Regions from separate parts of the Streptomyces sp. NPDC001750 genome, predicted to be linked through region 1. Evidence: riboswitches for the same ligand, from Rfam matches in the RefSeq annotation. Region 1 holds a riboswitch; each other region holds the start of a gene.

Region 1 (9,556 bases):
TACGTGGCCGCGTACATGCACCGCACCATGCCCGACCTCCCGCCGCAGGTCGGCGTCCTGGTCGAGCTGGACAAGGAGAACGCCGAGGTCGCCAAGGACGTTGCGCAGCACATCGCCGCCTTCGCCCCGAAGTACCTCAGCCGCGAGGACGTCCCGGCCGAGACGGTCGAGAACGAGCGCCGTGTCGCCGAGGCCACCTCCCGCGAGGAGGGCAAGCCCGAGGCCGCTCTCCCGAAGATCGTCGAGGGGCGGGTCAACGGCTTCTTCAAGGAGGTCGTCGCTCTGGAGCAGGCGTTCGCCAAGGACAACAAGAAGTCGGTCCAGAAGGTTCTGGACGAGGCCGGTGTCACCCTGAAGCGCTTCTCGCGCATCAAGGTCGGCATCTGAGTCCGTCCGCGAACAACGGTGGACCCCTCAGGGGGTCCGGTGCAGTCGTCGGCCGCACCCATGCCGTACGACCGCAGATCTGACGAGGAGGCCATTGCCGCTGAGGGACACCAGACCCACCGGCAATGGCCTTCTTGGTATGTGCACGAGGAGAATCTCCATGAACAAGGGCGCGGACGCCGCCAAAGGCGACCACAAGCGCGATGACGACAAGGTACCCGGACGCTTCATGCTGAAGCTGTCCGGAGAGGCGTTCGCCGGCGGCGGGGGACTCGGTGTCGACCCCGACGTCGTGCACGCCATCGCCCGGGAAATCGCGGCGGTCGTCCGTGACGGCGCACAGATCGCGGTCGTGATCGGCGGCGGGAACTTCTTCCGTGGTGCCGAACTCCAGCAGCGCGGCATGGACCGGGCCCGGTCCGACTACATGGGCATGCTCGGCACGGTCATGAACTGTCTGGCGCTCCAGGACTTCCTGGAGAAGGAGGGCATCGACTCCCGCGTCCAGACGGCCATCACCATGGGTCAGGTCGCGGAGCCGTACATTCCGCTGCGTGCCGTGCGGCACCTGGAGAAGGGGCGCGTCGTCATCTTCGGCGCGGGCATGGGCATGCCGTACTTCTCCACCGACACCACGGCAGCCCAGCGGGCCCTGGAGATCGGCGCTCAGGCCCTGCTGATGGGCAAGAACGGTGTGGACGGGGTCTACGACTCCGACCCGAAGACCAACCCCGACGCGGTGAAGTTCGACGCGCTCGAATACGGCGAGGTGCTCGCGCGCGATCTCAAGGTCGCCGACGCCACCGCCATCACGCTCTGCCGTGACAACGAGCTGCCGATCCTCGTCTTCGAGCTGACGGCCACGGGCAATATCGCCCGCGCGGTCAAGGGTGAGAAGATCGGCACGCTCGTGAGTGACCAGGGCACCCGGGCCTGAGGACCGGGAAACGTCCCCGGGAAGCCGCGGGCAGGGTCCGGGACCCGCAGGGAAAGCCCCGGCACGGCGCCCCGGAGGATGGACAACGGCCTGCCGGTCGGACACCGTGCAGGTGAGGACGCGACGCAGATCCGCGGGCCCGAGCACGCCGGGCCCACTCAAGACACGCAGGAGCACGTGGTGATCGAAGAAACCCTCCTCGAGGCCGAGGAGAAGATGGAGAAGGCCGTCGTCGTCGCGAAAGAGGACTTCGCCGCGATCCGGACCGGCCGCGCCCACCCGGCGATGTTCAACAAGATCGTCGCCGACTACTACGGTGCGCTGACCCCGATCAACCAGCTCGCCTCGTTCTCGGTGCCCGAGCCCCGCATGGCCGTCGTGACGCCGTTCGACAAGAGCGCGCTGCGCAACATCGAGCAGGCCATCCGCGACTCGGACCTCGGCGTCAACCCGAGCAACGACGGCAATATCATCCGGGTGACCTTCCCGGAGCTCACCGAGGAGCGCCGCCGCGACTACATCAAGGTCGCGAGGACCAAGGCCGAGGACTCCCGCATCTCCATCCGGGCCGTGCGCCGCAAGGCCAAGGAAGCGCTCGACAAGCTGGTCAAGGACAAGGAGACCGGCGAGGACGAGGTGCGTCGCGCCGAGAAGGAGCTCGACGACACCACCGCGAAGTACGTCGCACAGGTCGACGAGCTGCTCAAGCACAAGGAAGCCGAGCTGCTCGAAGTCTGATGAACGACTCTTCCTGGGGCGCCACGCCGGGAGCCGGTCCGTGGGCTGCGCCCGAGATGCGTGCTGCCCCGGCAGGTCCCGCGCACGATGTGCATGACGCCCAGCAGACTCGGCCCATGCCCATCGTGCCGGACGCCCCTGACGCAGGTGGAGACGCTGACGACCGTGACGACCGGGAGCAGGGGGGCGCACGCCCGAACGGTGGCCCCCTGTTCCGCGACGAGAAGCCGCAGGAGCCCATGCCCACCGCGCCACCGCCCCCGCAGAAGAAACGTGCGGGCCGCGATCTGCGAGCCGCCATAGGGGTCGGGGTGGGGCTCGGCGCCGTCATCGTCGCCTCGCTGTTCGTCGTGAAGGCCGTCTTCGTCGGGGTGATCGTCGTCGCCGTCGTCGTGGGCCTGTGGGAGCTCACCTCACGGCTGTCGGAGCGCAAGGGCATCAACGCGCCGCTCGTGCCGCTGGCGGTCGGCGGTGCGGCGATGGTGGTGGCCGGGTACATGAAGGGTGCCGAGGGCGCCTGGGTGGCCGTGGCACTGACCGCGCTCGCGGTTCTCGTCTGGCGGATGGCCCAGCCTCCGGAGGACTACCTCAAGGACGTCACGGCCGGTGTGTTCGCCGCGTTCTACGTGCCGTTCCTCGCCACGTTCGTCGCCATGCTCCTGACCGCGGACGACGGGCCGCAGCGGGTGCTCACCTTCCTGCTGCTGACCGTGGTCAGCGACACAGGGGCGTACGCCGTCGGCTGGCGCTTCGGCAAGCACAAGCTCGCTCCGCGCATCAGCCCCGGGAAGACCCGCGAGGGCCTCTTCGGGGCCGTCGCCTTCGCGATGGTCGCGGGTGCCCTGTGCATGCAGTTCCTGATCGACGGCGGTGCCTGGTGGCAGGGGCTGCTGCTGGGGCTCGCGGTCGCGGCCAGCGCCACCCTGGGCGACCTGGGCGAGTCGATGATCAAGCGGGACCTCGGCATCAAGGACATGGGCACGCTGCTGCCGGGACACGGCGGGATCATGGACCGGCTGGACTCGCTGCTGCCGACCGCTCCGGTGGTCTGGCTGCTGCTGGTGCTGTTCGTCGGCTCCGGCTGAGAGCACCCGGCAGGCTGTGAGCCCGCGGACGGTGCGCCCCGCCCGTCCCGACCTTGGCGTTCTCGGACGAGGGCCCGCTGCCCACAGGGCGTTGTCCACAGGGCGGCGGGCCCTCGTCGCCGCGTCTGCGACACTGGACGGACCATGCCTAAGCCCGGAGAACTCACTTTCGTCGCACCCCGCGGAGCCAAGAAGCCGCCGCGGCATCTCGCCGACCTCACGCCCGCCGAGCGCAAGGAGGCGGTCGCCGCGATCGGCGAGAAGCCGTTCCGCGCCCAGCAGCTCTCGCAGCACTACTTCGCGCGGTACGCGCACAACCCGGCCGAGTGGACCAACATCCCGGCCGCCTCGCGGGAGAAGCTCGCCGAGGCGATGTTCCCCGAGCTGATGTCGGTGGTCCGCCACATCAGCTGCGACGACGACACCACCCGCAAGACGCTGTGGAAGCTGCACGACGGGACGCTCGTCGAGTCCGTCCTGATGCGTTACCCGGAGCGGGTGACGATGTGCATCTCCTCGCAGGCGGGCTGCGGGATGAACTGCCCGTTCTGCGCCACCGGGCAGGCCGGTCTGGACCGCAATCTGTCGACCGCGGAGATCGTCCACCAGATCGTGGACGGCATGCGGGCGCTGCGCGACGGGGAGGTGCCCGGAGGACCGGCGCGGCTCTCCAACATCGTCTTCATGGGCATGGGCGAGCCGCTGGCCAACTACAACCGCGTGGTCGGCGCGATCCGCCGGCTGACCGATCCGGAGCCGGACGGGCTGGGGCTCTCACAGCGCGGGATCACCGTTTCCACCGTGGGGCTGGTGCCCGCGATGCTGCGCTTCGCCGACGAGGGCTTCAAGTGCCGTCTCGCCGTCTCGCTGCACGCGCCGGACGACGAACTGCGCGACACCCTCGTCCCGGTGAACACCCGGTGGAAGGTGCGCGAGGTGCTGGACGCCGCGTGGGAGTACGCGGAGAAGTCCGGCCGCCGCGTCTCCATCGAGTACGCGCTGATCCGGGACATCAACGACCAGGCGTGGCGGGGCGACCTGCTCGGCCGGCTGCTCAAGGGCAAGCGGGTGCACGTCAACCTGATCCCGCTGAACCCGACGCCCGGCTCCAAGTGGACGGCCTCCCGGCCCGAGGACGAGAAGGCGTTCGTCGAGGCCATCGCGGCGCACGGGGTTCCGGTGACCGTACGGGACACCCGGGGCCAGGAGATCGACGGGGCCTGCGGACAGCTGGCGGCGGCCGAGCGCTGACACAGGCATTCTCCGGGTCCGTGGGAATGCCGAGGCCGAAGTCCGCCGGGCCCGCGGGAGTGCTGAGAGCGGCGATCGCCGGTTCCACGGGAGCGTCGAGACCGGCGCTGGCCGGGGCCGCGGTGGTCCGGCAGGGCTCCGGAGCGGACGGGGCGTCAAGGAGTCGGGGCCTGCGGCGTCGACCGTGCGCCGAGGCCCCGGCGGCCCGGCCGGGCGGCCCGTGTAACCTGGTCCGGAAATCAACTTCATATTCCGACAGGGGAGCGCCACAGCGCTGAGAGTGCGGCACCGGGGGACCGGTCGTCCGCAGACCCTCTGAACCTCGCCCGGGTCATTCCGGGTAGGAAGTTCGGTCATCAACTCATGCTGTTGCGCCCTGCCCGCGTCCCGCGGGTGGGGCCGCGTCTCTTCCTGGCCAAAACCCAGGAGGAATCCATCATGACCACCACGCGCAGGACCACGGGAACCACGCCCGGGTCCGTACGTCTCACGGCCGTCGTGGCCGCGCTCGGCATCACGGCACTGGCCGGCTGCGGGAGTTCCGACACGTCGTCCTCCGGCTCCGGCGGCACGAAGGGCGCCGGTCCGAAGACCGTGACGCTCGTCAGCCACGACTCCTTCAACGCGTCCGAAGCGGTGCTGAAGGAGTTCACCGAGGAGACCGGCTACACCGTCAAGGTCCTCAAGAGCGGCGACGCGGGCGTCGCACTCAACCAGGAGATCCTGACCAAGGGCTCACCGCGCGGAGACGTGTTCTTCGGCGTCGACAACACCCTGCTCTCCCGCGCCCTGGACAGCGGCCTGTTCACGCCGTACGAGGCGAAGGGCATCGATCGGGTCGAGGCCGCCACCCGGCTGGATGCCGAGCACCGGGTCACGCCGGTCGACACCGGCGACGTCTGCGTGAACTACGACAAGAAGTACTTCGCCGACAAGAAGCTCGCTCCGCCGCGGACCTTCGACGACCTGGCGAAGCCCGCGTACAAGAACCTCCTGGTCACCGAGAACGCGGCGACCTCCTCGCCCGGCCTCGGCTTCCTCCTCGGCACCGTCGCCGCCTACGGCGAGAAGGGCTACCAGGACTACTGGAAGAAGCTGAAGGACAACGGCGTCAAGGTCGTCGACGGCTGGGAGCAGGCGTACAACGAGGAGTTCTCCGGCTCCGCGGGCGGCAGGAAGGCCAAGGCCGACCGTCCGCTCGTCGTCTCGTACGCCTCCAGCCCGCCCGTCGAGGTGCTGTACGCGAAGCCGCAGCCGGCCGAGGCCCCGACCGGGGTCGCCACCGGTACCTGCTTCCGGCAGATCGAGTTCGCGGGCCTGTTGGACGGCGCCAAGAACGAGGCGGGTGGCAAGGCACTGCTGGACTTCCTGATCGGCAAGAAGTTCCAGGAGGACATGCCGCTCAACATGTTCGTGAACCCGGTCGTGTCGGACGCGAAACTGCCGGAGCTGTTCACGAAGTTCGGCGAGACCGTCGAGAAGCCGACGACCGTCGCCCCCGACCTGATCGCCAAGAACCGTGAGCAGTGGGTCCAGTCGTGGTCCTCGCTCGTCGTGAAGTAGCCGGGACCGCCGCACGGGGGACGGGCGCGGCGGCGAAGGGCGCGGACGTCACGGGTCCGCGCCCGCGCGCCGGGCGCAGGACGGACGCGGTGCGGACGGCGGCCCGGCGCCTGGGTGCGGGCGCGGTGCGGCCGTCCCTGATGGCCGTGCCCGTCGCGTTCTTCGCGGTGTTCTTCGCCTACCCCGTCGTCGCGATCGTCGGCCGGGGGCTGAAGGCGGACGGTGTGTGGCAGTTCGGCCGGATCGGCGAGGTGCTGGCCCGGCCGGAGATCCGTGACGTCCTGTGGTTCACCACCTGGCAGGCGCTCGCCTCGACCGCGCTGACGCTGCTCGTCGCGCTGCCCGGCGCGTACGTCTTCGCCCGCCTCGACTTCCCCGGAAAGCAAGTGCTGCGGGCGGTGGTCACCGTGCCGTTCGTCCTGCCGACCGTCGTCGTCGGGACGGCGTTCCTGGCGATGCTGGGGCGCGGCGGGTTCCTCGACGAACTCTGGGGGGTGCGCCTCGACACCACGGTGTGGGCGATTCTCCTCGCCCATGTCTTCTTCAACTACGCGGTGGTCGTACGGACCGTCGGCGGTCTGTGGGCGCAGCTCGACCCGCGGCAGGAGGAGGCCGCCCGGGTGCTGGGCGCCGGACGGTTCGCGGCCTGGCGACGGGTCACGCTGCCGGCCCTCGCGCCCGCCGTGGCCGCCGCCGCGCTGATGGTCTTCCTCTTCACCTTCACCTCCTTCGGTGTCGTGCAGATCCTCGGCGGCCCCGGGTACGCCACGCTGGAGGTGGAGATCTACCGGCAGACCGCCCAGCTCCTCGCACTTCCGACCGCGGCCGTGCTGACACTGGTCCAGTTCGCCGCGGTGGGCACGATCCTCGCCGTGCACGCGTGGACCGTACGGCGCAGGGAGACCGCGCTGAGGCTGGTCGATCCGGAACGGACCGCCCGCAGGCCGCGCGGGGCCGGGCAGTGGGCGCTGCTCGGCGCGGTGCTGCTGACCGTGCTGGTGCTGATCCTGCTGCCCCTCGCGGTGCTGGTGGAACGCTCGCTGGACACCCCGGACGGCCACGGCCTCGACTTCTACCGTGCCCTGGGTTCCGTGGACGCGGGCGGCGGCACCTTCCTGGTCGCGCCGCTCGAAGCGATCGGGAACTCCGTGGCGTACGCGCTGGTCGCGACCGTGATCGCGCTGGTCGTCGGCGGGTTGGCCGCCGCGGCGCTGACCCGGCGCGCGGGGCGGCTCGTGCGCGGTTTCGACGCGCTGCTGATGCTGCCGCTCGGGGTGTCGGCGGTCACCGTCGGCTTCGGCTTCCTGATCACTCTGGACAAGCCGCCACTGGACCTGCGCACGTCATGGATCCTGGTGCCGCTCGCCCAGGCGCTGGTCGGCGTGCCCTTCGTCGTGCGGACCATGCTGCCGGTGCTGCGCGCGGTGGACGGCCGGCTCCGGGAGGCGGCCGCGGTGCTGGGGGCGTCGCCGTTGCGGGCCTGGCGGGAGGTAGATCTCCCGTTGGTGCGGCGGGCGTTGCTGGTCGCGGCCGGTTTCGCGTTCGCCGTTTCGCTCGGCGAGTTCGGCGCGACGGTGTTCATCGCGCGGCCCGACCGGCCGACGCTGCCGGTCGCGGTGGCCCGGCTGCTGGGCCGGGCCGGTGAGCTCAACTACGGCCAGGCGATGGCGCTCAGCACCATTCTGATGGTGGTCTGCGCGGTCTCGCTGCTGCTGCTCGAACGTATTCGCACGGACCGGTCCGGCGAGTTCTAGGGATGTCCGGGGAGTTCTGACGATGCTGACACTGGAATCGGCCACGGTCCGCTTCGGTGAGCGGACCGCGCTCGACCGGGTGGACCTGGCGGTCGACGAGCACGAGATCGTCTGTGTGCTGGGACCGAGCGGCAGCGGCAAGTCGACCCTGCTGCGGGTGGTCGCCGGGCTCCAGAGGACGGACGGCGGCCGGGTGCTGCTGGACGGGGCGGACCAGGCGGGGGTGCCGGTGCACCGGCGGGGTCTCGGCCTGATGTTCCAGGACCACCAGCTCTTCCCGCACCGGGACGTCGGCGCCAACGTCGCGTTCGGGCTGCGGATGCGCGGGGTGTCCCGGCGCGATCAGGAGCGCCGGGTCGGCGAACTCCTCGACCTGGTGGGCCTGCCGGGCGCCCAGCGGCGCGCCGTCGCCGCGTTGTCCGGAGGCGAGCAGCAGCGGGTCGCCCTCGCGCGGGCGCTCGCCCCGCGTCCCAAGCTGCTGATGCTGGACGAGCCGCTCGGCCAGCTCGACCGCGGTCTGCGCGAACGCCTCGTGGCCGAACTGCGCATGCTCTTCGGCCGGTTGGGTACGACGGTGCTGGCCGTCACGCACGACCAGGGCGAGGCGTTCGCGCTGGCCGACCGGGTGGTCGTGATGCGGGACGGGCACATCGCCCAGACGGGCACGCCGCTGGAGGTGTGGCAGCGGCCCGCCTCCGCGTTCGTCGCCCGGTTCCTCGGCTTCGACAACGTGGTGGCGGCGACGGTGGACGGCGCGGTCGCCGACACGGCGTGGGGCGGGGTCCCGGTGCCCGAGGGGTCGCCGCAGGGGGAGCGCGCCCTGCTCGTGCGTCCGGCCGGGGTGCGGATCGGTGCCCCGGAGGAGGGGCTGCGCTGCGCGGTCGGGGCCCGCACGTTCCGGGGCGATCGCGTCGCCGTACGGCTGACGCCGCAGCGCGGTCCGGCTCTGGAGGCGGAGTGCGCGCTGCGCGACGTCCCCGGGGAGGGGGAGACGGTCGGGGTCCGTTTCGACGCGGCGGAGTGCGTGGTGCTGCCCGCCGAACGGTGACGTGGGCCCCGGGCGACCGGGCGGGCCCGGGACGGCACACGCGGGTCGCCCCACCGGAGGCGGCCGGCCCGCGCCCCCGACGGCCGCCGCCCGCGGGGACGGCCTCGTCAGACGGTCAGCGGCAGCGCCGCCAGCTCGGCGACCAGCCAGGTCAGCGGGGCGAACACCGCCAGCAGGACGGCGGCGCGCAGCGCCGTCGCGTACCGCAGCGCCGAGGCCGGGGTGCCGAGCCGCAGCAGCGTCCGTGACGTTCGGGAACGGTCCTGCCTGGCCTCCAGGGCCGAGGTCAGCAGGGTGGCCGCGGTGCAGCCGAGGACGAGCACCGAGCCCAGCGCGGTGAGCGGGCCGAAGGGGCGTGGCCCGGTTCCGTGCAGCGCGTACACGGCGACCACCGCCGAGAGCACCGCGCACACCACACCGAGCGGCCCGCCGATCCGGCGCGCCTCGTCCATGAGGACCCGTCCGGCCAGCAGCCGTACGGCACCGGGGCGCACCGACTGCAGCAGCCGGCCGCAGTGGTACGCCAGGCCGGGCCCGGCCATCGCCAGGCCGACCGCCGTCAGCGCCCACCCCACCAGCACCCCGGCCGGGCTGTCGTCGAGACGGCCCGGGAGCGGGAGCAGGCTGTGCCCGTCACCGCGGCTCATGTACGCCTCGACGGCGAGGCCCACGGCGGTCAGGGCCACGCCCCACGGCAGCCCGCCCGGGGGCGTGGCCGGAGCGGGGTGTTCCTCCCGCGGGCCGTCCGCGGGGCCCTCGTCGGGCAGCGGGACCACCACGGGCCGCTCGCGCA
Region 2 (9,556 bases), on a different contig from region 1:
GCGGACGCCCGGCGCCGACTCCGACGCCACCGGAGGCGATACCGACGCCCTCGCCCCGGGTGCCGTACTGCCTGCCCGGCTCCCCGAGGCGGCCTGACCTCTTTCGCCGGCCAGCGCTTTCGGAGCGCGGCACTAGTGTCCTCCGTACCCCTTGAGGCCCGTCTCGCCGCTGTGTCCCTCGTCGTGCGGCTGCTCGATCTGCTGCGCGATGTAGAGCGGTTCGCCGAGCTTCTCGACGAGCTCCAACTGGGCTTCGAGGTAGTCGACATGGTGCTCCTCGTCGGCGAGGATCGCCTCGAAGATGTTCGCCGACGTGATGTCGTCCTTCCCGCGCATCAGGTCGATCCCGCGCCGCAGGCGGTCGATCGCCTCCACCTCGATCTGCAGGTCGGCCTGGAACATCTCCGTGACGGTCTGCCCCACCCTCACGTGGAACAGTCGCTGGTAGTTGGGCAGTCCGTCGAGGTAGAGGATCCGGTGCGTGAGGATCTCGGCGTGCCGCATCTCGTCGAACGACTCGGCGCGGGTGTACTTCGCGAGCTTCAGCCAGCCGGCGTGCTCCTGCATCTTGGAATGAAGGAAGTACTGGTTGATCGCGGTCAGTTCGGCGGTCAGCTGCTCGTTCAGGAACTCAAGGACCTCGGGATCGCCCTGCATCGGAGAGGCTCCTTCCGGCCGGTGGGTACCGGCCTATACCGGTGAATGACAGTGAATGCCAACGAATACGGCAAGTTGGCCGAATCCTCGCACCGCGCTCGTTGATCGTCCAGTAAGTACACGCTTAGTGGGATTTGCCGGAATTATCTACACCCTGGTCGGAACCACCCCTGTCTGTCTGTCACCATGGAGGCATGGGTCAGCCGGAAAGCCGGGAAAACCGCGCGTCAGAGCAGTCGGAGCTTCCGCCGGGACAGCGACTCCAGCGCGGCTGGCCGGTCACCCACTACGGGCCGGTGCCCAAGTTCAAGCCGGACCGCTGGGAGTTCCGCGTCTTCGGTACCACCGCGGACGGCGCGAAGCACTGCTGGAACCATCAGGAGTTCTCGGCGCTGCCGTACTCCTCGGTCGTGGCCGACCTGCACTGCGTCACGAAATACAGCATGCTCGGCGCCGAATGGGGCGGGGTCCTCGCCCGTACGGTTCTGGAACTCGCGCCGCCCGCGCCGAACGTCACGCACGTGATGGTCTGGGCCGAGTACGGCTTCAGCTCGAATCTGAGGCTCTCCGACTTCGCCTCGGACCGAACGATCTTCGCCACCCACAAGGGCGGTGAGCTGCTCACCGCCGAGCACGGCTTCCCGCTCCGGCTCATCGTGCCGCACCTCTACGCCTGGAAGGGGCCCAAGTGGGTCCGCGGCGTCGAGTACATGACGGCGGACCGCCGCGGCTTCTGGGAGGAGCGCGGCTACCACAACATCGGCGACCCGTGGCGCGAGCAGCGCTACTCGTACCAGGAGGAGCCCGGGGACGGCCCCGAGCTCTGACCCGATGGGCGACGGACGCGCCCGGTCCGCCCTCAGTGGTGGTACTGGTGCACCACCGCGTGGCCCTTGCCCCGGCCGATCATCCACTTGTCGACCGGCGTGGTGGCGACGGTATTGCTATGCGCGCTTGCGGCGTTGGCCGAGAGCCCGCGCAGCCCTTCCCCAAGCTCCCGACTTCGTCCGAGCAGGGGAGACCCCGTCCGAGGGCTTTCGCCGCCCTGCGGCGCACGCGCCGGACGACGCTCCTTCCGGGCATACCTTGCCGGTCACGGCACTAGTCCTGGGTGCGCAACCCCTTCAGCCGGGCCACGTCCGCCGCGTGGCCGTCCTTTCCGCCCGGTGTCTCGATGATCAGCGGCACGCCCGCGGTGGCCGGATGGGAGAACAGCTCCCGGAACGGCCCCTCGCCGATGTGCCCGGCGCCGATGTTCGCGTGCCGGTCCTTGTGGGTTCCCGCCGCCTCCTTGGAGTCATTGGCGTGGATCAGCTTCAGCCGGCCCGCGCCGACGGTCTCGACCAGCAGGTCCAGGGTCTGCCGCATGCCCTCCGGGCCCGACAGGTCGTGGCCCGCCGCGTGGATGTGGCACGTGTCGAGGCACACGCCGAGCCTGGGGTGGGAGTCGAGCGCCTCGAAGTACGGGCCGAAGTCCCAGGTCCGTGAGCAGAGCGAGGACCCCTGACCGGCCGTGGACTCCAGCAGCAGGTACGGGTCGTCGTCGTGCGTCAGCTCGTCCAGCAGCGGCCGCAGGTGCGTACGCACCTGGGCGAGGGCCCGTTCGCGCGGCCGGCCGCCGGTCGCCGACCCGGTGTGCACCACGACGCCCAGCGCTCCGATCTCACGGGCCCGGCGCAGCGAATGGCGCAGCGAGTCCACCGACCTCTCCACGGTGGCCTCGGTGTGCGAACCGAAGTTGATCAGATACGGGGCATGGACGTACGCCGGTACGGACGCGGCGGCGCACTCGGCGCGGAACCGCTCGTCCTCGGCGGGGTTGCCCACGGGGGTCGCCCAGCCGCGCGGATTGGCGACGAAGACCTGCACCGCCTCCGCCCCCATTTCCCTGGCATAGGGCAGGCCGACCTTGGCGAGACCGCCGGCCACGGGGACGTGGCCGCCGACTGGGTTGCGCATGTGGATCTAGAGCCCCTTGGTCCTGATGGTGATGGTGCCGCCCTCGGGGGCCCGTTCGCCGCCCGCGACGGACTGGCTCGCGATCGTGTCGCTGAAGGAGAGGAAGGGGCGGTCGACCTTGACGTCGAAGCCCGCGTCCTCCAGTTCGCTCCTCGCGTCGTCGACGCCCTTCCCGGTGACGTCCGGGACGGTGATCATTCGGGGCCCCTTGGAGACCGTGAGCGTGATGGTGTCGCCCTCGGCAGCCCGGCTGCCCTCGCCCAGCGACTGATGGGCGATGTCGCCGGCGACCTCGGGGGAGTGGACCCGGTCGGGCAGCACCTCGGCCTTCAGCCCCTGCTCGTCCAGCGCGGCGGTGGCGTCCTCGACGGACAGCCCGGTGACATCGGGCACATCGACCGGAGCGCCCTTGTTGACGACCAGGGCGACCGCGGAGCCGGAGCGGCGCTCGGCGCCCGCCGCGGGGTCCGTACGGATCACCTCGCCCCGCGCCGTCTCCTCGCTGAACTCCTTGGTGACCATGCCGGGCACCAGGCCGACCTCCTTCAGATCACGTTTGGCGTCGGCGAGCGCGAGGCCTTGGACATCGGGCACCTTCACGATCTCGGGGCCGCGCGAGACGACGAGCTTCACCGCGTCGTTCCCCCGGATGCGGTCGCCCGAACCGGGGTCGCTGCTGATGACCTTGCCTCGTTCCACGGTGTCGCTGTAGGCCCGCTCGACGCCCTCGAGCTCCAGACCGGCGTCCGAGAGCCGCTTCTGGGCGGTCTTCTCGGTCTGGCCGAGCACCGAGGGCACCCGGGTGAACTGCCCGGAGTTGATGTACCAGACACCGGTGCCGATCCCCAGCACCAGCAGCACGGCGACCAGCGCGGTGACGACGGAGCGCCGGGGGCCGCGGCGCCACGGGGCGCGCGGTGCGGGCCGCGGCGGCTCCGGCAGGGGCATTTCCAGTCGGCTGGTGTGATGGGCGACGCCCTGGTCGGCCGGGAGCAGCCGCGGGATCACGCTCGTGCGGTCCTCGGCGGAGCCGTGCGCCTCGGCGAGGGCCTGCGGCGGTACGGCGTCCAGCTGGGCGTCGGTGAGCGCGGAACGGGCCTCGCGGGTTTCGGCGAGCAGGGCCACCGCGTCGAACGGGCGGACCTCGGGGTTACGGGCGGTGGCGCTCGCCACCAGGTCGTCGAGCTCGACCGGGAGTTCCGGGACGGCGGCCGACGGGGCCGGGATGTCCTCGTTGAGGTGCTGATAGATGACCTGGGCGGGGGTGTCGCCGACGTGCGGCTTGGACCCGGTCAGCATCTCGTACAGGACCACACCACACGCATACACGTCGGTACGGGTGTCGGCCGTACCGTGTTCTATCTGCTCGGGGGCGAGGTACGAGACGGTCCCGAGCACCGAGCCGGTGGTGCTGGTGACGGAACCCACCGCCCGCACCAGACCGAAGTCGGCGACCTTGACCCGGCCGTCGTCCCCTATCAGGACGTTCTCCGGCTTCATGTCGCGGTGCACGAAGCCCGCCCGGTGCGCGGCGCCGAGCGCGGCGAGCACCGGCTCCAGGATGTCCAGCGCGGCCCTCGGCTGGAGGGCGCCGCGGTCGCGCAGCACGTCGCGCAGCGTGCAGCCCGGGACGTACTCCATCGCGAGGTAGACGTACTGGCCCTGGGCGCCCTGGTCGAAGACCCCGACCACATTCGGGTGCGCGAGCCGGGCCACGGACTTGGCCTCGCGTATGAACCGCTCCACGAAGGACGCGTCGGTGGCGAGTGCCGGATGCATCACCTTGAGGGCGAGCACCCGGTCGAGCCGGGTGTCCACAGCCCGGTAGACCGTGGCCATGCCGCCCACGGCGATGCGGGCATCGACGCGGTAGCGGCCGTCGAGCAGCTGCCCGACGAGCGGGTCCTGGAGGGTCGTATCCACGGATGTGAGTCTACGAGCCGCGGCGGACACGTCCGACGGCCCGGACGGTCCCGGGGCCGAACCGCAGCCGAGGCGTGACAGGGACACGTCGCCTCCCCGGCCCGACGGGCCCGCCCGGGTGCCCCGGTCAGAAGGCCGGGCGTTCCGGGTCCAGCACCGCGCGCCCCGCCACCGGCGACGACGCCTCGGCGAAGTGCCGGCGCGGGATCCGGCCCGCCCGGTACGCCAGCCGTCCGCCCGCCACCGCGTGCCGCATCGCGGCGGCCATCAGCTCGGGCTCCTGGGCCCGGGTCACGGCGGAGGCCAGCATCACCGCCGCGCACCCCAGCTCCATCGCCAGCGCCGCGTCCGAGGCGGTCCCGGCGCCCGCGTCGAGGATCACCGGCACCCGCGCCTGCTCGACGATCAGCTGGAAGTTGTGCGGATTACGGATGCCGAGACCGGAGCCGATGGGGGAGCCGAGCGGCATCACCGCCGCGCAGCCCACGTCCTGGAGACGGCGGGCCAGCACCGGGTCGTCGTTGGTGTACGGCAGCACGGTGAAACCGTCGTCCACCAGGGTCTCCGCGGCGTCCAGCAGCTCGACCGGGTCGGGCAGCAGGGTCCGCTCGTCGGCCACCACCTCCAGCTTGACCCAGTCGGTGCCGAGGGCCTCGCGGGCCAGCCGGGCGGTCAGCACGGCCTCGCCCGCGGTGAAGCAGCCCGCCGTGTTCGGCAGGACGCGGATGGAGAGCCGTCGCAGGACGGAGAGCACCGAGCCCTGCACGGTCGGGTCGAGGCGGCGCATCGCGACGGTGGTCAGCTCTGTGCCGGAGGCGACGAGGGAGCGTTCCAGCACATCGAGGCTGGGCGCCCCGCCCGTGCCCATGATCAGCCGGGAGCCGAACGTGGTGTCGCCGAGGGCGAGGAGGTCGTCGGACACGGTCAGCCTCCCTGGACCGCGGTCAGGATCTCGACCCGGTCTCCGTCGCGCAGCGCCGTGGCGGACCACTGCCCGCGCGGCACGACGCTCTCGTTGACGGCCGCCGCGACACCGGAGCGGGCCGAGGTCAGCCCGGCGACCAGCGCGTCCAGGGCGGTGCCCGCGGCGAGGTGCCGGACCTCCCCGTTCACGGACACGGACACGGAGGCGGGGGAGGGGCCGGGCGCGGGGTCGGTGAGGGGCACGGAATCGGGAGCGGGGGAGGGCGCGGGCTCGGTCATGCGGGCTGCTCCTGACGTACGGAGTCGACGGCTGGCGAGAAGCGGTACGGGGTGAAGGGGCGGGCCACCTCGGGCAGCTCGCCCTCGGCCAGCGACGCCGCCATGACGTCTCCGGTGACGGGCGTGAGCAGCACCCCGTTGCGATGGTGGCCGGTCGCGAGATGCAGACCGGGCAGCGCGGTGGGGCCCAGCAACGGGGCGTTGTCGGGGGAGCCGGGACGCAGACCGGCCCGGGTCTCGACGAGCGGCAGCTCCGTGATGCCGGGCACCAGCTCGTGGGCGTCCCGCAGCAGCTCGTAGACGCCGCCCGCGGTGACGGTGGTGTCCCAGCCCATCTCCTCGCTGGTGGCACCGACGACCAGTTCGCCGTTCTCGCGCGGTACGAGATAGAGGGGGCCGCCCCGGACCACGGCCCGGACCGTCCGGGAGAGGAAGGGCGCGTACCGGGCGGGCACGGTCAGCCGCAGCACCTGCCCCTTCACCGGCCGGACCGGTGGCGCGACCCCGTCCGGCAGGCCCGGCAGTCGGCCGCTGAGACTCCCCGCGGCGAGCACGACCTGGTCGGCGGCCAGCTCCGGGCCCCCGGCGAGCACGATTCCAGTGGCCCGGTCGCGCACCACCGTCAGACGCTCCGCCCGGGCCCGGTGGAAGACCACCCCGGCCCGCTCGCACGCGGTCAGCAGCGCGGCGGCCAGTCGGCGCGGATCGATCTGATGATCACCGTCGACCCGCAGCCCGCCGCGCACGCCCGGCGCGAGCATCGGCTCCAGGCGGCGGCACTCGCGGCCCGTCAGCCACTCCGACTCCAGGCCCGAACGCCGTTGCAGGGCGTGCAGCTCCCGCAGATGGGCCCGGTCGTCGGAGTCCAGCGCGACGGCGAGCGTGCCACAGGCGCGAAAGCCCGTGTCCCGGCCGCTCGCCTCCTCCAGCTCCGCCACGAACGCCGGGTAGCGGGCGGCCGAGGCGAGATTCAGCCCCAGCAACAGCTCCTCGCCGTAGTGGAGTTCGGTGACGGCGGCCAGCATCCCGGCGGCCACGCGGGCGGCCCCGCCGCCGGGATCGGGATCGGCGACCGCGGTGCGCAGTCCGCGCTGCGCGGTCCGCCAGGCGGTCACCAGGCCGATGATCCCGCCCCCGACGACGAGGACGTCGTACGGCCCCCCGTCCCGGTCGGACCGGCCCTCGTGGTGAGAAGAACGCATGGGCGTCCAGCCCCTCCCTTCGCCGGCATGACCCGGATCAGGTTCGTACGGTCGAAGGCCGCTTCAGCCTCCCTCTCAGCCCGCTGCGTCCGGGCTCCCGCGAGTGTCTTACCGTGGCCACCCTAACGACTTCCTCCACTGCCAATCGTGGACGAGGTCGTAAACCTCGCCCACCGGACCCGGGCGAGGGACCGCCGGACCCAGGCAAGGGAGCAGCGCCATGGCCCGTTCGCTCGACGGAGTCGTCCTCTCGCCGGTCGCCGACCAGGCACCCGGTCAGGTCGGTACCCGTACCCGCTTCACGTACCACGAGGAGGACGGCCGGATCTGGGCCGAGTACGCGGGCGGCGACGTGGTCCGCGGCCATCTCGTCGGCACCCGCGCCGGTGACGTCCTCGACTTCCGGTACGTGCAGCTCAAGCAGGACGGAACGACGTCCTGCGGCCACTGCGTCTCCACCGTCGTCGATCTCCCGGACGGCCGGGTCCGGCTGGAGGAGCGGTGGGAATGGGAGTCGCAGGAGGGCAGCGGCACCAGCACCGTGGAGGAACTCCCCCTGCCGTGACGTTCTGTCAGGTGTTTATGGTGTACGGGTGAGCGATCAGCAGCAGTCGCAGCAGTCGGAGCGCCGTGTCGTCGTCGTCGGCGCGGGCATGGCCGGTGTGCAGACGGCCGTGGCCCTGCGGGAACAGGGCTTCACCGGCCCCGTCACGGTGATCGGCGCCGAACCCCACCAGCCCTACGACCGGCCCCCGTTGTCGAAGGCGGTGCTGCTCGGCAAGGCCGAGGACTCCGCCTTCGACATCGACTTCGAGGCACTGGACATCGAGCTCGGACTGGGCCTCGACGTCACCGGCCTGCGGGCCGCGGCGCACGAACTGGACACCCCGTCCGGTCCCGTCCCCTACGACGTGCTGGTGATCGCGACCGGCGCCGAACCGATCGTCCTGCCCGGCACCGAGGGTGTCCCCGGCGTCCACCTGCTGCGCACCCTCGACGACGCGGCACGGCTGCGGCCCGTCCTCGACGAGCGGCAGGACGTCGTGGTCGTCGGTGCGGGCTGGATCGGCGCCGAGTTCGCCACCGCGGCCCGCGCCGCCGGCTGCGCGGTCACCGTCCTGGAGGCCGCCGACCGGCCGCTCGCCGGTGCGCTGCCCGCCGAGGTCGCTGCCCCGATGGCCGCCTGGTACGTGGAGAGCGGCACCGAGCTTCTCACCGGCGCCCGGGTCGACCACGTCGAACCGGGCCGGGTGGTCCTCGCGGACGGCCGCGCGATCCCGGCCGGGGCCGTCGTCGTCGGTATCGGCGCCCGCCCCGCCACCGGCTGGCTGGCCGGCTCGGGCATCGCGCTCGGCCCCGACGGCTCGGTGACCGCCGACGCCGCGCTGCGCACTTCGCTGCCCGACGTGTACGCGGTCGGCGACTGCGCCTCGTTCCCGTCCGCCCGCTACGGCGAACGCCTGCTCGTCCACCACTGGGACAACGCGCTCCAGGGCCCCCGGACCGTGGCCGCCGACATCGTCGCGGCGGCGGGCGGGGACCACCCGGCGCCGCCCGCCTACGACCCCGTCCCGTACTTCTGGTCCGAGCAGTTCGACCGGTTCGTGCAGTACGCGGGCCACCACGCGGGCGCCGACACCCTGCTGTGGCGCGGCGACGCCGCCGACCCCACCTGGTCGGTGTGCTGGCTGCGCGACGGCGTCCTGGTGGCGGTCCTCGCCGTGGGCCGCCCCCGCGACCTGGCGCAGGGCCGCAGGCTCATCGAGGCGGGCACCCGCATCGACCCGGCGCGGGCCGCCGATCCCTCCGTACCTCTGAAGTCGACGGCCCTCTGACACCCGTACTCCACGGCCGCCGACCCTCCGACGGCGTACCGGCACCGCCCGTACGGTCGGCCCGGCTACCGACTGTCGGTCCGGGATGGCAGGCTTGTCCCGTGACCGAGATTGACGCAAAGATCGATGCTCTCGTCCCCGCCTGGCTCCACCTCCCCGACATCGCCGACATGCTCGGTGTCGAGGTGACACGTGTGCGGCAGCTGGTCAAGGAGGGCCAGCTCATCGCCGTACGCCGCGGTGAGAACCGGGCTCTCCAGGTGCCGGCTGCCTTCATCGCCGGCAACAAGGTGGTCAAGGGCCTCTCCGGCACCCTGACCCTCCTGCGGGACGACGGCTTCAACGACGAAGAGATGCTGGAGTGGCTCTTCACCCCCGACCCGACCCTGCCGGGCACCCCCGCCCAGGCACTGAGCGAGAATCGCGGCACGGAGGTGAAGCGCCGCGCCCAGGCGCTCGCCGTCTGAGAGCCTGCCGGGTGACCTTCGATCGGAACGCGGACGCGGTAAGGTGCGTGCGATTCCAAGGCGCCGGGATGTCCTCGGATGGGGCCTCCCCTGCTCGAACGGAGTTGAGAGCTTGGGGAAGGAGCTACGCGGACATCCCGGCAACGCCGGAGGCGGCCCCTGGCCCTCAAGGCATCGGCGTGGGGGGGAGTGCGTGCCAGGGCGCGCCGCCCGGTCAGAGATCGCCCGACAGGCTCCGAGAGTCCGTCGGGGTGGGGGGCGGCCCGGCCCCCCCCCCCCCCCCCCCCCACCCCCGCCCCCCCCGGGGGGG
Region 3 (9,556 bases), on a different contig from region 1:
GCCCCCTACTATCGGCTCGCCATGACAGCAGCAGGGAAGCACCAGGTGAGCCGGGCGGAGACACCCCGGCGCGGCAGCCGGCAAGGACGAGCGGGAATCCGGGACGTGGCCGCCGCCGCCGGGGTCTCCATCACGACCGTCTCCGACGCGCTCAACGGCAAGGGCAGGCTCCCGGACGCCACCCGCCGCCATGTCCGCGAGGTCGCAGAGCGCCTGGGCTACCGCCCGTCCGCCGCGGCCCGAACCCTCCGTACCGGCAAGTCCGGCCTCATCGGCCTGACCGTGACGACGTACGGCGACGAACCCTTCACCTTCACCGAGTTCGCGTACTTCGCCGAGATGGCCCGAGCGGCCACCTCCGCGGCGCTCGCCCGCGGCTACGCCCTCGTCATCCTGCCCGCCACCTCGCGCCACGACGTCTGGTCGAACGTCGCCCTCGACGGCACCGTCGTCATCGACCCCTCCGACCAGGACCCGGTCGTCACGGAGCTCGTACGACAAGGGCTGCCCGTCGTGTCGGACGGACGCCCGGCCGGTGCCCTCCCGGTCACCGCCTGGGTCGACAACGACCACGGCGCCGCCGTGCTCGACCTCCTCGACCACCTCGCCTCCGCCGGGGCCCGACGCATCGGCCTGCTCACCGGCACCACGACCGACACGTACACCCGCCTCTCCACCTCCGCGTACCTGCGCTGGTGCGAGCGCGTGGGCCAGGACCCGGTGTACGAGTCCTACCCCGCCCACGACCCGTGCGCGGGCGCGGTCGCCGCGGACCGACTGCTCGCCCGCCCGGACCGTCCCGACGCCGTCTACGGGCTCTTCGACCCCAACGGCACCGACCTCCTGGCGGCCGCCCGCAGATACGGGCTGCGCGTCCCCGAGGACCTGCTGCTGGTCTGCTGCAGCGAGTCCACCGTGTACGCGACGACCGAGCCGCCCATCACCACCCTCTCGCTCAAACCGCGCAGAATCGGCACGGCGGTCGTCCAGCTCCTCATCGATGCCATCGAGGGTGTGGATCACGGCGGCCCGGTGGAGCAGGTCATACCGACGGAGCTCATCGTCCGGACGTCCTCACAACGCCGTCCGCCCCGCACCACGGTCAGCGCGCCGCGCTCCCCCGCCAGGGACTGAGCAGGCGGCTCCTCCGCCAGGGATTGAACAGACGAATTCGGACCAAACGGCCGGTGAGCCTGACATGCTCCGGGATTCACCACCCCTGGTGCGTCACACAGCACGATTCGCATTCCTATGATGGGCGCACGACACCGCGGACCGCCCCGACCAGCAGGCCCGTCAGGTGTAGGGCGGCGCGACGGTGGTGGAGGGGTCGATGACACAGGGGGCCGGTCAGGAACCCGTGGTGCGGACTGCGACGTTGCGCGACTTCCGCGTGCCGCCCTACGCGCAGACCCCGGTACCGCCCGCGTCCCCGCATCCGGGCAACGCCCTGCCCGGGGACGCGCTGCCGGACGGGTACACGCCCACCGAACGCGACCTCCCGGTGATCAACCGCGGCGACACCGTCCAGGTACGAACCGTGCCGGAGCCCTGGCCGGCCCGCGAGCCGGGACTCGGGCCGCTCTACGTCGTCGGCGACGTCCACGGCTATCTGGACGAGCTGGTCGCCGCTCTCGCCGAACAGGGCCTCATCGACTCCGACGGCAGGTGGGCCGCGGGCAACACCCGGCTCTGGTTCCTCGGCGACTTCACCGACCGCGGTCCGGACGGCATCGGCGTCATCGACCTCGTGATGCGCCTCTCCGCCGAGGCCGCTGCCGCGGGCGGGTACTGCAAGGCGTTGATGGGGAATCACGAACTGTTGCTCATCGGCGCCAAACGGTTCGGCGACACGCCGGTGAACTCGGGCGCGGGCACCGCCACCTTCCAGGCCGCCTGGCTGCTCAACGGCGGCCAGAAGCACGACATGGAGCGGCTCCAGGACGTCCACCTCCAGTGGATGTCCCGCCTCGACGCGATCGTCGAGGAGGACGGGCATCTGCTGATGCACTCCGACACGACGGCGTACCTCGACTACGGCAGCACCATCGAAGACGTCAACGACACGGTGCACGCCATTCTCACGCGCAACGACGCCGACGAGTGCTGGGACCTCTTCCGTAAGTTCACCAAGCGCTTCGCCTTCCGTGACGATGCGGGACCGCAGGCCGTGCGGGAACTGATGGCCGCCTACGGCGGACAGCGCATCGTCCATGGTCACAGCCCCATTCCCTACCTCCTCGGCGAGGTCGGGTCGGAGGACGGAGAGGACAGCTCGGGTCCCGTGGTCGAAGGCCCGCACGTGTACGCCGACGGGCTCGCCATCGCCATGGACGGCGGAGTGACCATGGCCGGAAAGCTGCTGGTCGTCCAACTCCCCCTGCATGACTGACGGTTTTACGGGAAGACGCTTCCACGACCTGACCACGCCGAGCACCGGGCCGAGCGCCGGGCCTATTTCCGGAAACCCCCTGTCACCGCGTGCCGTGGGCGCTCTACCATCGGCGTATCCGTAGCAGGCTCTCCTCCGTTTCCGCCCAACTGCCCGGCAAAGAAGGGCTGTCGGGCCCGACGGAGCATCGGGGGATGCACATGAGAAGCGCTCCGCACCTGCTGACCGAGGACCGCCCCGAGTACGAGCGGATCCTCGACGACGCACTGCGCCACGCCCATCGACGGCCGGATCTGGCCGCGGTCGGTGAACGGCTCAACGCCGTACAGCTGCGCACCATGGCGCTGGCCGCCACGGACATGATCACGGCGACGGCGGCCACCGAGTACGACCACTACGTACGGGCCCGTGAGGAACTGCGTGGCACGGCCGACGGGGAGGGCCCGCCCGCCGGATCGGACACGGACCGTCCGGGCCGGTCGGGCGCCGGCGCGGGAGCGGTCGTCACGGTCCTCGCGCCCGTGCTCGCCGGCACCGCCGCGTTCATATTCCTGTTGGTCGGCTATCTGCTGAAGCTGCTCAGTCCACCGCCCGCCTTCGCCTCGACCCTGGTCACCGCGGGCTGGTTCTTCGCCGTGGTCATGGCCGCCGCCATCCTGGTCGCCGCCGTCGGGCTGCTGATCACCGCGCTGCGCAACGGCTCCGCTTCGGAGAACGCCGTACGCGACGAGATCGAGCTGCCGGAGGACGTGGCGCGGGCCCGGGAAGCCTGGCGGCACGCGCTACTGGAACGCGGCATCCTGCCGTTCCTGCGCGACGCCCTCGACGACCCCGAGGCCGCGTCCACCGCACGCACACCGCAGCGCTCGCCGAACCGCATCCCGAAAGTCGGCTACAGCCGCCCCGACTTCTCCGGCCCGGACGAGGGCCCGGCCGCGGGCCCCCGGCCGACCTTCACCAGCCCGGACTTCACCAGCCCCGACTTCGGCGGCCCCGAGCACGACGTGGAGTGACGGCGCCGCCGCACGCGCCCCCTCCACCCCACGTGGGGCCCCTGGTCCGGGGCCGACCAAGGACTCGGACGAGCCGCGCCGATCACAGGTCCCAGGACCTCGGGCGCGCCTGCCCCTCCCACTCGGGACGGAGCAGCGAGAACACCGCGACGTCGTACCGCCGCCCCCGGTGCAGGCACGCCGACCGGCTCACCCCCTCCCGGGTGAACCCCGACCTGTCGAGGACCGCGAGCGCGGCCGTGTTGTCCGCGTGGGTGATGGCCCGGAGCCGGTACAGGGGAAGCTCCCCGAACGCCAGGTCCGTCAGCGCGTCCAGAGCCCGCGTGCCGTATCCGCGACCGCGGTGCGGCGGGGACAGCAGCAGCTCGATATCGGCGGTGCCGTTGGCGTAGTTCTGGTCGGTGAGGGCCGCGTGGCCCACGGGGGTGCCGTCGGCGAGCACGACGAGGAAGTCGTCCCGGTCCTGGTCTTCCTGGTCGCGCTCGATGTGCTCGCGCAGCGAGGCGAGCGAACGCGGCCAGACCCCCATCTCATGGGCGGCCGCCGGATCGCACCGCCACTCCTGCAACAGCTCGGCGTCCTCGGTCTCTACGGCGACGAAGGCGACGTCCCGTCCGCGCCAGCACGGCTGCCGGTCCGCTTCCACCACCCGCACCGCGTCCGTCGCGTCCGCTGCGTCCCGCGCCTGCGTCGTGTCCGCTCTTTGTTCCGTCATGCCGCTCATGCGCAGATGCTAAGGAGACCCAGCCGTCGCGTTCATCCGATTTCCGGCCCGGGGACTTGGCTTCCGCGTGGCCGGTGAGGAGCCCGGGGGTGGCGGACCGGGCACGGGCCCGGGGGGCAAGCGAGGCGACAGGGGGCGGAACCCTGCCGTCCGCCCCCCTTGTCACCCCGGTCGGCTCTCGCCTCAGTCCGCGACGGGCAGGTAGACGCGGTTGCCCGCCGCCGCGAACTCCTTCGACTTCTCCGACATCCCCGCCTCGATCTCCGCCTGCGACACCCCGTGTTCACGCCGGATGTCCTGAGAGATCTTCATCGAGCAGAACTTCGGGCCACACATCGAACAGAAGTGCGCCGTCTTCGCCGGCTCCGCCGGCAGCGTCTCGTCGTGAAACTCCCGTGCCGTGACCGGGTCGAGCGCCAGATTGAACTGGTCTTCCCAACGGAACTCGAACCGGGCGTCGGAGAGCGCGTCGTCCCAGTCCTGCGCCCCCGGATGCCCCTTGGCGAGATCTGCGGCGTGGGCCGCGATCTTGTACGTGATCACGCCGGTCTTCACGTCGTCCCGGTTCGGCAGCCCGAGGTGCTCCTTGGGCGTCACGTAGCAGAGCATCGCCGTGCCCCACCAGGCGATCATCGCCGCGCCGATGCCCGAGGTGATGTGGTCGTACGCCGGAGCGACATCGGTGGTCAGCGGGCCGAGCGTGTAGAAGGGCGCCTCCTCGCAGATCTCCTGCTGGAGGTCGATGTTCTCCTTGATCTTGTGCATCGGGACATGGCCCGGCCCCTCGATCATGGTCTGGACGCCGTACCGCTTGGCGATCGTGTTCAGCTCCCCGAGCGTGCGCAGTTCGGCGAACTGCGCCTCGTCGTTGGCGTCCGCGATCGAGCCGGGGCGCAGCCCGTCGCCGAGCGAGTACGTCACGTCGTAGGAGGCGAGGAGTTCGCAGAGCTCCTCGAAGTTCTCGTAGAGGAACGACTCCTTGTGGTGGGCGAGACACCACGCCGCCATGATCGAGCCGCCTCGCGAGACGATGCCGGTCTTGCGGCGGGCGGTCAGCGGAACGTACGGCAGGCGTACGCCGGCGTGCACCGTCATGTAGTCGACGCCCTGCTCGGCCTGTTCGACGACGGTGTCCCGGTAGATCTCCCAGGTCAGCTCCTCGGCCTTGCCGTCGACCTTTTCGAGGGCCTGGTAGAGGGGCACGGTGCCGATCGGCACGGGCGAGTTGCGCAGAACCCACTCACGGGTGGTGTGAATGTTGCGGCCGGTGGAAAGGTCCATGACCGTGTCGGCGCCCCACCGCGTCGCCCACGTCATCTTCTCCACCTCCTCCTCGATGGAGGACGTCACCGCGGAGTTGCCGATGTTGGCATTGACCTTCACCAGGAACCGCTTCCCGATGATCATCGGCTCGGTCTCGGGGTGGTTGACGTTGGCCGGCAGCACGGCGCGGCCCGCGGCGATCTCCTCCCGCACCATCTCCGGCTCGACGTCCTCCCGGATCGCCACGTACTCCATCTCCGGGGTGATCTCGCCCCGTCGGGCGTATGCGAGCTGGGTCACGGGCCGGCCGTCCCGGCTGCGGCGCGGCAGCCGGGGCCGACCGGGGAAGACTGCGTCGAGATTGCGCAGCCCTTCCCCAGACTCTCGGCCTCGCTCGAGCAGGGGAGACCCCATTCGCGGCGAGGTGTGCTTGAGCCCGTCGTCCTCGGGTCGGACGGGCCGGCCCGGGTACTCCTCGGTGTCGCCGCGCGCGGTGATCCAGTTCTGCCGCAGCGGCGCGAGCCCGCGACGGACGTCGGTCTCGACGGCGGGGTCGGTGTACGGCCCCGACGTGTCGTACAGCGTCAGGTCCTTGCCGTTGGTGAGGTGCACCTGACGGACCGGCACACGGATGTCGGGGCGTGAGCCCTGGACGTATCCCTTGTGCCAGCCGATGGACTTCCCGGCCTCGTCGCTCTGGTTGGAGGCAGGCGTGCGTGCGTCCGATGTGGTCATGAGACCTACTCCCTACGCCGGCATTACCCGGTAACAGGTTCGGCGGTCGGCGCAGCTCATCCCGTACGGAGGTACGGATATCAGCGCCCTCTCAGCCCGGTGCTCCGAGCTCCCGCGTGTGCAAAGGTTCCTCCACGCTAGCGCCCCGTCCGGCGGAATGAACAGAGGGTCCCTTGCCTCCTTGCGATGATCGGCCGGTGATGTCCCTCCCCAGCGTTCCCGAACCGCCGAGTCCCCACCACGGCCACACACACGGCCATACGCACGCCCACGGCCCCGCCGCGCCCGTCTCCCGACATCTGCGGAAGGTCATCGCGGCCGTACTGATCCCGTTCGCCGCCGCGGTCCTCGCCGGACTGGCGGCGCTCTGGCCTGGCGGTGCGCCACCGCACGAACGAACCGGTGTCGGCTTCGACCGGCAGACCCAGCAGGGCAAGGTGGTGAACGTCGACACAGTGGACTGCAAGGAGGTGAACGCCTCCCAGATGCCGGTCGGCGGCGAGACCGCTCCGCAGTCGGCGGGCCGCACCGGGCTGTGCGCGAAGGCCACGGTCGAGGTGACGACCGGTCACGACAAGGGTCGGCGGTTCGTGGAGATCGTCCAGCCGGACGCACCGCGTCAGCTGCGCGAGGGGCAGGGCGTGGTCGTGGCGTACGCCCCGGACGCGCCCCACGACCTGCAGTACTCGGTGACCGATGTGAACCGGAAGTTCCCGATGGCGCTGCTGGCCGGGATCTTCGCCCTGGTCGTGGTCGCGGTGGGCAGGATGCGGGGGGTGATGGCGCTGGTCGCGCTCGCCGTGTCGTTCGCCGTGCTGACCCTGTTCATCCTCCCGGCCATCCTCCAGGGGTCGAATCCGCTGATCGTGGCGGTGGTCGGGTCAAGTGCCATCATGCTGATCGCGCTCTACATGTGCCACGGGCTCACCGCCCGTACCTCGGTCGCGGTGGTGGGCACACTGATCTCGCTCCTGCTGATCGGGCTGCTCGGCTCGCTGTTCATCGGCTGGGCGAGCCTGACCGGCAACACCGACGACAGCACCGGCCTCATCCACGGCCTGTATCCGCGCATCGACATGAGCGGCCTGCTGCTGGCCGGCGTCATCATCGGTTCGCTCGGGGTGCTCGACGACGTGACGGTCACCCAGACGTCGGCCGTCTGGGAACTGCACCAGGCGAACCCAACGATGGGCGTGCGGGGGCTCTACCGGGCGGGGATCAGGATCGGGCGCGATCACATCGCCTCGGTCGTCAATACGCTGGTGCTCGCCTACGCGGGCGCCGCGCTGCCGTTGCTGCTGCTGTTCTCGATCGCCAGGAGCAGCGTGGGCACGGTGGCCAACAGCGAGCTGGTGGCGGAGGAGATCGTACGGACGCTGGTCGGTTCGATCGGGCTGGTCGCATCGGTGCCGGTGACAACGGTGCTCGCCGCGCTGGTGGTCTCCGCGGACCGCACAGGGCTCGGCGCGGAAGCCGGAGCTTCAGCACCCGTACGGACCGGGAAGGGCCGCCGTCGCAGGACGAAGTCATGAGCACCCCGGAACGGACATCGGCCGACAGACGAGGAGCGGTCCTGACTACGGAGAGCGATTCACCCATTCGGCGGATGCCGTGTTCGACCGGCGGGCACCGGTCGGCGACACCGTTTCCTTCAGCCGGCGTTCTGCTCCTCGGCAAGGATCCGGCCCAGGGCCTCCTCCAGGTTTCCCTCGAAGTCACCCAGCGTGCGCTCCTGTCCGAGCGGCACGAGCTTGTCGGTCCGGTCGAGAAAAGCCACGAGCGGCGCCGAACCAGCCCGGAAGAGGGCACGGTCGGCGCCCACCTGAAGGCGGATGTGTACATCGGAAAGCCCCTCGGGATCCGTGGGCCCGATGTGCACATCGCCGTCGCCACTGGGGCTGTTGAGGCCGTCGAGCAGCAACTCACGGCCGAATGCCCAGGTGACGGGGGCGTCACCAGGCAGATGGAAGGTCATCCGAATCGCATACGGATCACACACTTCGTACCGGAGCTCCACCGGGATCCGGAAAGAGAGCTCCTCGGAGACGAGAAAGCTCATCATGACCTCAGCTTGAACCGACTCGCGCATCGTTCAACCCCGCAGTAGATGAATCTGGCCAGGAATGATCCCCCATGGCCCTATTGACGCCATCGTGGTGCACGCGATAGCAGATCACAAGGAGTGATTTTTCAGATACTGATAGAGAACACGAATGAACGCAAGAGGTTGGCCACTTCGCCACGTAGTTGTTCGACTGCGGGGAGCAATCGGTGTTCCTGTTCCAGAGGTACTGAAATCGCCATAGCGGCTGCGGTGGAGCCGGCGGTGATCGGAATGGCCGCGCAGACCGTTCCCAGGGCGTACTCCTGCCGTTCGACGACGGGTTCCATGCGCTCCAGCGACCGCAGCCGCTCCAGGAATGTCGCGCGGTCCCTCACCGAATACGGGGTCAGTGGCCGTACCGGATGCCGGTTCAGGTGGTCCTCGCGCGCCTTCTCGTCCAGTCGGCTCAGCAGGCACTGACCGATCGCATGGGCGTACCCGGTCTCCCGGAAGGACGCCCACTCGCGCACGGCGGGCATGGCGGGATCATCGGCGACCGCGACGAGTTCGATCTCGCCCTCGCGGTAGACGGCGCAGTACACGGGGACACCGATGGCCTCGCGCCAGCGGCTGAGCGACTCGGACATCCTGCTGCGACGATTCTGCGGTGTACCCTCGGCGGTCAGACGCTCGGCGGCGGCGCCGAAGCGGAACACTCCGTTGTCACGACGCAGATAGCCCTCGTGCGTCAGGGTGCGCAGCAGGTGATAGGCCGTGGGAAGGGGTAGCCCCGCCTCCCTGGCCAGCTGCTTCGCGGGCGCCCCGTCGCGATGCGCGCCCACTGCTTCCAGCAGCCTCAGCGCTCGCTGCACCGAGCCGATCAGCGTCGGGGAAGCGGTGCTCGATGCCGTGGTCAACGGTCACCCCCAGGCATGGTGACGGGCGGTCAGCCCGCCTGTGGGGGCCTCCCCCACAGACCGCCGCATGGCTGGGTACGAGGGCCGAACACCGTGCAAACCACTGGTCATTGTGGTGACGGTCAGTTAATTCCCAGGTGGCGGCAGTGGAATGCCACCATATCGGCCGTATCCCCAAGGTGCGTTGTTTCGTCCCCGGCTTAGCTCAGCTGGGCTAACACCATGGCTGGTTTCCGATCCTCCTGATTACTACCAGCCACCACCCGAGGAGGACATGACCTTGCGCACGACGAAGACGAGGCCACCGACCAGGATCACGAAGAGCAGGATCTTGAAGAGCAGGCCGATCACGAAACCGAGCACGCTGGCGATCAGTCCGCCGAACACAACGATCGCGATCACCGGCACCGCGATCCACTTCAGCCACCAGGGCATCCCGGCGAATATCTCCCGTACGGCCATCGTCCT

What was found. Region 1 has a riboswitch for thiamine pyrophosphate ahead of ACFYY6_RS03805 (thiamine ABC transporter substrate-binding protein). Riboswitches for the same ligand answer to the same signal wherever they lie in the genome.
Region 2: another riboswitch for thiamine pyrophosphate. It lies ahead of thiO (glycine oxidase ThiO); the one in region 1 lies ahead of ACFYY6_RS03805 (thiamine ABC transporter substrate-binding protein).
Region 3: another riboswitch for thiamine pyrophosphate. It lies ahead of thiC (phosphomethylpyrimidine synthase ThiC); the one in region 1 lies ahead of ACFYY6_RS03805 (thiamine ABC transporter substrate-binding protein).

Annotation. Positions count from the first base shown of each region.
Region 1 covers NZ_JBIAUE010000002.1:93,460-103,015, reverse strand. Annotated here, with positions in the region: gene tsf (translation elongation factor Ts) at 1-387, shown strand, start outside; gene pyrH (UMP kinase) at 548-1,324, shown strand; gene frr (ribosome recycling factor) at 1,505-2,062, shown strand; gene ACFYY6_RS03815 (phosphatidate cytidylyltransferase) at 2,062-3,147, shown strand; gene rlmN (23S rRNA (adenine(2503)-C(2))-methyltransferase RlmN) at 3,292-4,398, shown strand; TPP riboswitch at 4,646-4,763, shown strand; gene ACFYY6_RS03805 (thiamine ABC transporter substrate-binding protein) at 4,837-5,961, shown strand; gene ACFYY6_RS03800 (ABC transporter permease) at 6,102-7,715, shown strand; gene ACFYY6_RS03795 (ABC transporter ATP-binding protein) at 7,738-8,763, shown strand; gene ACFYY6_RS03790 (hypothetical protein) at 8,871-9,556, opposite strand, start outside.
Region 2 covers NZ_JBIAUE010000004.1:140,982-150,537, reverse strand. Annotated here, with positions in the region: gene ACFYY6_RS08935 ((2Fe-2S)-binding protein) at 1-97, shown strand, start outside; gene bfr (bacterioferritin) at 133-657, opposite strand; gene ACFYY6_RS08925 (sulfite oxidase-like oxidoreductase) at 852-1,484, shown strand; gene ACFYY6_RS08920 (deoxyribonuclease IV) at 1,759-2,616, opposite strand; gene pknB (Stk1 family PASTA domain-containing Ser/Thr kinase) at 2,623-4,539, opposite strand; gene ACFYY6_RS08910 (thiazole synthase) at 4,667-5,461, opposite strand; gene thiS (sulfur carrier protein ThiS) at 5,464-5,742, opposite strand; gene thiO (glycine oxidase ThiO) at 5,739-6,944, opposite strand; TPP riboswitch at 6,942-7,055, opposite strand; gene ACFYY6_RS08895 (hypothetical protein) at 7,165-7,509, shown strand; gene ACFYY6_RS08890 (NAD(P)/FAD-dependent oxidoreductase) at 7,598-8,779, shown strand; gene ACFYY6_RS08885 (Rv2175c family DNA-binding protein) at 8,881-9,246, shown strand.
Region 3 covers NZ_JBIAUE010000010.1:216,151-225,706, forward strand. Annotated here, with positions in the region: gene ACFYY6_RS18320 (LacI family DNA-binding transcriptional regulator) at 22-1,134, shown strand; gene ACFYY6_RS18325 (metallophosphoesterase) at 1,334-2,392, shown strand; gene ACFYY6_RS18330 (hypothetical protein) at 2,587-3,405, shown strand; gene ACFYY6_RS18335 (GNAT family protein) at 3,488-4,129, opposite strand; gene thiC (phosphomethylpyrimidine synthase ThiC) at 4,313-6,127, opposite strand; TPP riboswitch at 6,120-6,253, opposite strand; gene ACFYY6_RS18345 (YibE/F family protein) at 6,328-7,659, shown strand; gene ACFYY6_RS18350 (SsgA family sporulation/cell division regulator) at 7,779-8,216, opposite strand; gene ACFYY6_RS18355 (IclR family transcriptional regulator) at 8,318-9,088, opposite strand; gene ACFYY6_RS18360 (DUF5326 family protein) at 9,338-9,550, opposite strand.